DNA from 4 places in the Solwaraspora sp. WMMB762 genome. Region 1 is predicted to be linked to each of the others. Evidence: riboswitches for the same ligand, from Rfam matches in the RefSeq annotation. Region 1 holds a riboswitch; each other region holds the start of a gene.
What was found. A riboswitch is a leader RNA that binds a small molecule or an ion and turns the genes downstream of it on or off. The one in region 1 is predicted to bind cyclic di-AMP.
Positions count from the first base shown of each region.

Region 2: another riboswitch for cyclic di-AMP. It lies ahead of ACN27J_RS10925 (coiled-coil domain-containing protein); the one in region 1 lies ahead of ACN27J_RS20770 (NlpC/P60 family protein).
Region 3: another riboswitch for cyclic di-AMP. It lies ahead of ACN27J_RS30195 (NlpC/P60 family protein); the one in region 1 lies ahead of ACN27J_RS20770 (NlpC/P60 family protein).
Region 4: another riboswitch for cyclic di-AMP. It lies ahead of ACN27J_RS23970 (coiled-coil domain-containing protein); the one in region 1 lies ahead of ACN27J_RS20770 (NlpC/P60 family protein).

Region 1 covers NZ_JBMHMD010000001.1:4,668,402-4,670,594, reverse strand. The annotation lists gene ACN27J_RS20775 (NlpC/P60 family protein) at 1-458, shown strand, start outside; cyclic di-AMP (ydaO/yuaA leader) riboswitch at 716-859, shown strand; gene ACN27J_RS20770 (NlpC/P60 family protein) at 958-1,896, shown strand; gene dcd (dCTP deaminase) at 2,057-2,193, opposite strand, start outside.
Region 2 covers NZ_JBMHMD010000001.1:2,476,937-2,479,129, reverse strand. The annotation lists gene ACN27J_RS10925 (coiled-coil domain-containing protein) at 1-1,038, opposite strand, end outside; cyclic di-AMP (ydaO/yuaA leader) riboswitch at 1,106-1,236, opposite strand; gene ACN27J_RS10920 (cation diffusion facilitator family transporter) at 1,405-2,193, opposite strand, start outside.
Region 3 covers NZ_JBMHMD010000001.1:6,706,547-6,708,739, reverse strand. The annotation lists gene ACN27J_RS30200 (DUF6232 family protein) at 31-567, opposite strand; cyclic di-AMP (ydaO/yuaA leader) riboswitch at 1,043-1,174, shown strand; gene ACN27J_RS30195 (NlpC/P60 family protein) at 1,185-2,144, shown strand.
Region 4 covers NZ_JBMHMD010000001.1:5,356,674-5,358,866, reverse strand. The annotation lists gene ACN27J_RS23975 (potassium channel family protein) at 1-572, opposite strand, end outside; cyclic di-AMP (ydaO/yuaA leader) riboswitch at 829-964, shown strand; gene ACN27J_RS23970 (coiled-coil domain-containing protein) at 967-1,983, shown strand; gene ACN27J_RS23965 (glycoside hydrolase family 65 protein) at 2,054-2,193, opposite strand, start outside.

The DNA of each region.
Region 1 (2,193 bases):
TCGACGCCGAGATCAAGCGCCTGGAACGGGCGCGCAACGCCGCGTACCAGTCCACCGGCTACACCGGCGGATCCGGTGCCTCCGGCCCGTGTCCGGCGGTGTCGGTCGGCGGAGCCGCCGGAACCGCGGTCCGCACCGCGTGCGCACAGCTCGGTAAGCCGTACGTCTGGGGTGCCACCGGGCCGAACGCCTTCGACTGTTCCGGCCTGACCCAGTACGCCTGGGCAAGTGCCGGTGTCAGCCTCACGCATTACACCGGAACTCAGTGGAATCAGGGCAGTTCGGTCAGCCGCGCCAACGCCAAGCCCGGGGATCTCGTATTCTTCTTTAGTGATCTGCATCACGTGGGGATCTACATCGGTAATGGCCTGATGGTGCACGCTCCCCGCGCGGGTCAACCCGTGCAGATGGAGAACATCGACAACATGCCGCTCGCCGGGTTCAAGCGGGTCGGCTGATCGCGGCAGGTCAGCCAGCCCGCCGAGGCAATCTGAGTGGCGCGCGTTGGTCGGCCGAACGTACGGGCGGACCGGTATGAACGGGCCGGTCCGCCCGGCAAAATTCGAACGCTTGAACGATGGCAGCCTATGCACGATACGCAATCGTCTGCGTACTCAATGAGATAGTCCATGTTCTCGCTTGCGTAGCGAGAACGCCGCTCTCTACCCTTGGGGATCGTCGAGTCGGGAGGACGTCAACCAACCGGGTTGACCTCGGCCTGACACCGCCTAATCGCCGTCTGACGGCGAGCCGGGGACCCACGGCACTCCTGGGGTGAATCCGCAGGCCACCTGCGGTAGGGCGTCTCCTTTCCGCCCGAACCCGTCAGCTAACCCGGTAGGCGGTCTGGGGAGAAGGAGTCCGGTGGCTACGAGCGCCCCTCGGCGATACCTCCGGTGGTCCAGCCGTGACCATCGGCGAAAAACGCCGCACGACCCTAGCCGAGTACTCACCGCGTTGATCGCCGCCACCACCGGCGTCGGTCTGCTGCTGGTCGGAGCGCCGGCGCAGGCGCAGCCCACCGTCGCCGAAATCGAGTCGCAGATCGACGAGGTCTGGGCCGAGCTCGAACCGACGATCGAACGGCACAACGCCGTACGGCAGGACCTCGCCGCCAAGAAGAAGCAGGCGGACGAACTGCAGAAGAAGATCAAGCCGCTGCAGATCCAGATCGACCTGGCGATGGATCGGGTCAGCGAGTTCGCCGCCCGGTCGTACAAGGGTGGTAGTCCGTCGGTCTTCAACGCGATCCTGACCAATGGCAAGCCGACCCACCTCGCCGACCAGCTCGAGCTGCTGGACCAGTTCGCCCGGCGGCAGGCCCGCGACGTGCAGGCCGTCGTCGACCTCAAGAACGAGTACGCCGTGAAGAAGGCCCCGCTCGACGAGTTGATCGTCGAGCTGACCAGCACCGAGGCTCAGCTGGCGGCGAAGGCCAAGGAGATCGACGCCGAGGTTGACCGGTTGCAGGACCTGCGCCTGGAGGCGTACGGCTCGACCAACACCCTCGGCTCGCTGCGTCCCGCGCCCTGCCCGGCGACCTACCCCGGCGGGGCGGCCGGCAAGGCGGTCACCTTCGCCTGTGCGCAGATCGGCAAGCCGTACGTCTGGGGTTCAGCGGGACCGGGCAGCTACGACTGTTCGGGTCTTACCCTGGCCGCTTGGGCGCAGGCCGGCGTCTCGCTGCCGCACAACGCCGCCCGGCAGCGTCAGGTGACCGCCAACGTCAGCCGGGACGAGTTGCGCCCCGGCGACCTCATCTTCTACTACAGCGGGCTCTCCCACGTCGGCATGTACGTGGGTAACGGCTGGATCGTGCACGCCTCCCAGGCGGGTGAACCGGTGCAGATGCGCAAGATCGGTTCGAGTGTGCACAGTTACGGCAGGCCCGGCTAGACCTCACTCCTCCCCATGGCCTGGCGCGTGCCGCTGATCCCCCCGTCAAGCGGCAGCACCGGCCACCGGAAAGGCGCCCTCCCATGTCTCCCCCCGGCTTGGGAGGGCGCCTTTCGCCTCTCCGCCGCCGGTGCGCCGGCTCTCCAACAGCCCAGCCGGTTCAGCTGGTCGGCCAGGTGCGCCACCGCTGCCAGGACCGGCTCGGAGTGGGTCCACGCTGCCCCTGGTACCGGGATCCGTAGACCGCCGACCCGTACGGATGCTCGGACGTCGACGAGAGCCGGAAGATGCACAACT
Region 2 (2,193 bases), 2.2 Mb from region 1:
GCTGGACGGGTCGCCGCCTGCACCGCTGTACGTCTTCCAGCCGCTGCTGGGCAGCCAGATCCGCTTGTACCAGATCACGTAGAGCACACCGAGCCGGTCGGCGTTGTTGATGTAGTAGTTCGCGAGGTTGTCGCCGTAGCTCTTGTCACCGCCGGTCGCCACTCCACCGAAGCCGTTGGGCTGGGCGGCGAAATCACACGCCCGGCCCTTGGGGTGCTCGCCGGAGCTGCCGTTGCGGAAGCAGGACACGTAACGGGTGAAGCCGGCAGCCTTCGCCTGGTTCAGGGCGTGCAGCGTACGGGGCGTGATGCAGCCGGAGGTGGTGGGGTCGTCGACGTTGCACGACTCGGCCGGCCAGGAGCCGTTGGCGTTGCGCGGGGCCGGGGTCGCCGACGCGCTGGACGACCCGGATCCCGACGACCCGGAGCCGGAGGATCCTGAGCCGGAGGATCCGCTGGCGGCGGCCCGCTCGGCCTCCTCCGCCGCCTGCTGCCTCGCCCGTTCCTCCGCCTCCTTCTCGGCGGCGACCGCGACGGCCAAGGCCCGCTCCGCCTGGTTCCGGCGTTGGTCCATGATGGTGACCTGCTTCTGCTGCTCCCGGATCTCATGCTCGATCGCAGCCTTGGACCTGGTCACCTGGTCGCGGGTGCGGTACAGCTCGCGGAGCTGCTTCTCCTCGTTGGCGGTCACCGCACTCAGCGCCGCCGCCCGGTCGATGAACCCTTCCGGTGAGGTGCTGTTGAGCAACGCGGAGACCGGGCCGAGCCTGCCGTTGCGGTACGCGCGGTCGACGATGTGCCCGACGTTCCTGTTTCGTTGCTCCAGCTCAGCACCGACCGTGTCGAGCTGCTCGGACAGCTTCTTCTGCCGGCCCTTCGAGTGGTCGAGCGCCGCCTTGGCGTCGATCCAGCCCTTCGAGGCCGCATCGAGCTCCTTGCGCAGGCTGTCGGTGCCTCCCTCGTCGTCGACCCGGTCGGGCCGGTTCGCGGGCAGGGCGGCTCCGGCCGGCGAGCCGATCGGGGTGCCGGTGACGGCCATCAGGGCAGCGGTCAACGCCGCCAACAACGCGGATCGGGTTTTTCTGTGGACTGTGCGTGACACTGTGCATTCCTTCCGTCAGCCGCCGACCGGGTTAGCTGACGGGTTCGGGACGGAAGATCCCTACCGCGTGACGCGGATGCACCCCAGGTACGTGGTTCCCCGGCTCGCCGTACGGCGATTAGGCGACGGCCTCCGCAGGCGCCGGAGGGGCGCCGCCCGAGCGGAGACCGGGGCCGACACTACCGGTTCCCCGGGTTGCCGTCCCGGTATCGATAGCCATGTTATGTCTGGAAAAAACAGAAATATACGTATATCGTAGCTGTCAACGTCGCGGTAAGGTCACGAAACTTAAGCATCTGCTAATCACCAGTCGGCCGGTCCACAGGAGTCGGCGGGGGCCAGCGGCTCGATCTGCAGCGTCGCGTGCTCGATACCGAACTCGTCGTGCAGGGCTGTCCGGGCGTCCCGCAGCACCGTGCCGACATCGGCTGACGGGGTCACGGCCAGGTGTGCCGAGGCCACCTCCATGCCTGGGGTGAGCGTCCAGACGTGGAGGTCGTGCACGTCGCAGACGCCCGGCACGGTGGCCAGCCGGCTGCGGACCCGGGCGACCTCCACATGCTCCGGCGCCGCCTGCACCAGGATGCGCAGCGCGGCCCGGGCCAGCCGCCAGGTGCGCGGCAGGATGAACACCCCGACACCGACGGCGACCAGCGGGTCGGCGTACCACCAGCCGGTGGTGGCGATCACCGTGGCGGCCACCAGCACCCCCACCGAGCCGAGGAGGTCGCCGAGTACCTCCAGGTAGGCGCCCCGTACGTTGAGGCTCTCCCTGGCCCCCTGGCGCAGCAGGGCGAAGGCGACGATGTTGGCGAGCAGTCCGGCGACCGCCACCACCAGCATCGGGCCGACCGTCACCGGCTCTGGATCGGCGAACCGGCGGGCCGCCTCAACCAGGACGTAGAGCGCGACCCCGGCGAGCAGTACGGCGTTCGCCAGCGCGGCCAGCACCTCGAGGCGGTAGAGGCCGAAGGTGCGCTGCGGCTCCCCGGTCGGTCGCCGGGTCGCGGCGATCGCCGCGAGCGCCATGCCGATGCCGAGTACGTCGGTGAACATGTGCCCGGCGTCGGACAGCAGTGCCAGGGAGCCGGT
Region 3 (2,193 bases), 2.0 Mb from region 1:
GCTGGCGACCGCAGCGGCGGCCGGGCCCGCTCACCGCCGGTCGGGCACCCACGGTTCGATGGTGACCGGCTCGGACAGACCGGCCAGCCGGGACATTTCCCGGGCCCGCATCAACGCCCGGCTCACCTGGCCGTACTGGCGTTCGTCGTCGGTGCTGAACAGCAGCAACAGCAGTCCCTGGTGACGGCCCCATAGTTCGTACGCCCGCGGCCGCAACCGGTCGCCGAGCCAGGCGACCGCCACCGGCACGAACGCGGCCGCCAGCATCGCGAGGTAGGCACCCGCGCTGACCTCGTCCAGCCCGCGGGTGTAGCCGACGGTCACCGCGACCGCCGTCAGGGTCACGGCGGTCACCGCGATCACCCGGCCGGTGAGCCGGTCGCGGGCGCCCCGCGCGGTCCGGAGTTCGGTGAGGTCGCGGACGGCGAACCGCCGGCCGGCCACGACGAACCATTCACCGGTCACGCAGATACCGGGCTGCCGGTAGAAGGTCCGTCCGACACTGGAGCCGGGCCGGGCGGGCACCGGGGAACCGCGTCGGGGTGGGGTCTGGCGAGTAGCACGCATAGCTGCCTCCGAAGGGCTCGTGCGGCGCTTGACCTTGCGGGTCCATTGTGCAAACAGCAAGCTACTCGATGGAAGGTAGTCATTCTGCCACCTAGCAGAATGACGTACGGCAGGCCGCGTCCTGGATGGCGAATCGGACCTTTTGCACCTATTTATCCAGATAGCTTACTGACGACAACCGCGCAGACCGACTAATGACGCATTATTCGCAATTGATCAGGCGCTGTCCAATGACGACGCGCCGCAGTCAACCGGTCACGCGAAGGCAATAGGAATGTTGCCCAGAGCAGCCAACCGTCACATTCAGTAACCATCAACGGACTCCGGCCAGTTCCATGCCACGGATCACGATCGCAGCACTTTCCGGGTCGCGACCCTTGCGGCTAAGTTGGACCGGCTGGTCCGGTCGCCAGTCGCCGGGAAGCGGTGACGCCGGTCCAGTGCCGCCGAATCGCCGTCCCGAGATTATCTGACGTTACAAACAGTGATCTCACGGTTGCGATCCGGGGACCCATCGGCAACTGGGGTGAATCCGCGGTCCACCGCGGTAGGGCGAACTTCCCGCCCGAATCCGTCAGCTAACCCGGTAGGCGGCGAGGAAGAAGGGTTCTGCGTTCTTGTCAACAGCGCGGATTCTGCTGCGCACCCTGATGCTGACCGGCGTAAGCCTCGGCCTGGTGCTACCGGCTACCGCCGCGACCGCCCAGCCGACGGTCAGCGAACTCACGCAGCAGATCGACAAGGAATCCGAAGAGCTGGCCAAGGTCGTCGAGTCGTACAACCGGCTCAGGGAGGAGGCCAAGGCCACCCGGGCGGCGGCCGAGGAGATCGACGCCAAGCTCGGCCCGCTGCAGGCCGAACTCGCGGCGGCACAGACCGAGGTCGGTCAGATCGCGGTCAACGCGTACAAGACCGGCGGGTTGAGCACCGCGACCGCTCTGCTCGACGGCACCTCCGGCAGCTTCATCCACCGGCTCGGCACCCTCGACCACCTGGCCCGGGACCGGCAGCAGCGGCTCACCGAGTTCACCAGCACCCAGCTGACCTACCTGGCCGAGCAGGAGAAGCTGCAGGCGGCCCTGAAGAAGCAGGACGCCCAGGTCAAGGAGCTCGCCGACCGCAAGAAGAGCATCGAAGCCGACATCGACGAGCTGATGGACAAGCGGGAACGGGCCTACGGTGCCGCGAGCGAGACCGGCTCGTCGTACACCGGGACCGTCCCGTCGGTGTCCGGTGCCGCCGGCTCGGTCGTCGAGTTCGCGTACGGGGCCATCGGCAAGCCGTACGTCTGGGCTGCCAGCGGCCCGAACGGTTACGACTGCTCGGGCCTGACGCTTGCCGCGTGGCGTACCGCCGGCAAGAGCCTGCCGCACAACGCGGCGATGCAGTGGGACGTGGTCGCGAAGATCAACCGTGGTTCACTGCAGCCAGGTGACCTGGTGTTCTACAACGGTCTCGCCCACGTCGGCCTGTACGTGGGCGGCGGCCAGGTGATCCACGCACCCACCTTCGGCCGCACCGTCGAGCTGGCCAGCGTGGACATGATGCCGCCGTACGGCTACGGCCGGGTCCGCTGACCCGGTCGCTCGCCCGACACTGCCGACGGCCCGGCATCCGCTAATCGCG
Region 4 (2,193 bases), 690 kb from region 1:
TCCTTGATCCCGACCACCGTGATGCCGTACCGCTGACGTAGCCGGGACTCGGCCAACGTCCGGCCGGCGGCGTCCGGCGGGGCGCAGACCTTGGCGATGGCGAACCCGTCGTCGAACTCGATGAAGTCGAGCATCCGACTGGCCAGCAGGTGGGCCACCCGGTCACCCATCGCCGCCTCCGGAAAGATCACATGGTGCGCGCCGACCGAGGCGAGGATCCGGCCGTGCTTGGCGGTGATCGCCTTCGCCCAGACCTCCGGGACACCCAGCTCGGTCAGCGCCACCACGGTGAGGATGCTGGCCTCGACGTCCGAGCCGATGCCGACCACCGCGCGGGGGTAGTCGGCGACGCCGCACTGGCGCAGCGCCTGGTCATCGGTCGAATCCGCCTCGACCACCCTCGGCAGCCGCTCGGACCAGCGGTGCACCCGTTTGGGATGCTCGTCGATGCCCAGCACGTCGTGGCCGAGGCGGAGCAGAGACTGGGCGACCTGACCACCGAACCGGCCGAGGCCGATCACCACCACGCTGTCGGCGTCCGGCGGCCCAACCGGGGAATCGTCATCTCTCACCGAAGATCCGTCCGACGCTACGACTTTCCCGCTTTTCCTCATACGCACTGTAGTCAGCCGCTAACCTCGGCGCAGCGAATCCGGCCCGCCTGACGACTTGTCGTACGCCGCCGAACGCAGAAAGTGGACATCACCGAAAGTCGTTGCCCGGTAACGGATTTTTCCAGCTCAGTCAGGATTGTCGAGGTGTTGATGCCGGTGACCGATCCGGTAAGCTTGCCGGCGGTCTCCGCCAGGCGGCGCCCACCGGTGCCGGCGGTGACCGCCGCCCAATCACCCTCCGGGGTGAGCCGGGGAACCACGTTTCCACCGGGGTGAATCCGCGCCAGCGGTAGGGATCGTTCCGTCCCGAACCCGTCAGCTAACTCGGTCGGCGGCCAAGGAAAGGAACAGGATGACCGCACCCCTCCGCCGGCGGATTCCGACGGCCGCGGCCCTCGCCGCCGTCGCCGCCCTGCTCGCCGGCTTCGTCGTAGCGTCGCCGGCCGCCGCTCAGGATCCGGACGACGAAGGCGCCCCGCCACTGCTCAGCGAAGTGCTCGAATCGACCGGCCGGGGCTACGTCGAAGCCAAGGCGGCGGTCGACGAGTCCCGCAAACGCCAGTTGAAGCTCAACCTCGAGTTGGAAAAGGTCGAGGAACGGATAGCGGCGCTGACCCCACAGATCGGCCAGGTCGCCTCCAACTCGTACCGTCTCGGTCGGATCACCCCGGTGATGGTCCTGCTCAACAGCGCCGACCCGGACGCGTTGCTGGAACGCGCCGAAGGCCTGGACATGATCGCCATGCACGACAACAAGCGGATCCGGGAGCTCAACGAGGCCCGCGCACAGGCCGCCCGGGCGGTCGCCGCAATCGACGCCGAGGTGGCCCGCGAGGAACAGCAACTCGAAGCGATGGCCCGCCAGAAGAAAGAGGCCGAAAAGGCCCTGCAACTGGTCGGCGCGGTCGCCACCAACGGGTTCGTCTCGGCCACCTCGCCGGTCGCCGCCCAGGCTCCGCGTAACTCGGACGGTTCCTGGCCGTCCCAGTCGTGCAGTCTGGACGACCCCACCACGAGCGGCTGCATCACGCCGCGCACCATGCACGCGCTGAACGAGGCGAAGAAGGCCGGCTTCACCCGCTTCGTCTCCTGCTTCCGCCCCGGCGGACCGTTCGAGCACCCCAAGGGGCGGGCCTGCGACTTCTCCGCTCAGCAGCAGGGGTTCGGCGGCGACGCCTTCGGCGACGACCGGCTGTACGGCAACAACCTGACCGCCTTCTTCGTCCGCAACGCCGACAAGCTCGGCATCCTGTACGTCATCTGGTACCGCCAGTTCTGGTCACCGACCACCGGTTGGAGTTCGTACAGCGGTGCCGGCGGCGACCCGAACAGCGACCACACCAACCACGTACATCTGTCCCTGCTGTGACCTGACCTCGCTTCGCGCGGTGCCGGGCCGGTCCGGCACCGCGCGAAGAACCGTCAGTCGGTACGCGCCGTCAGTCGGTACGCGCCGACCGGCGCACCGGTGACCGGCCGGTCGGCTGCTGCGGCGGCGGACCGACCGGACCGGCCGGCGGGATCGCCCGGGTGACCGGCTTGTCCGCAGCCACCGTGATCGGCTCGCCGTGGTGGGTCA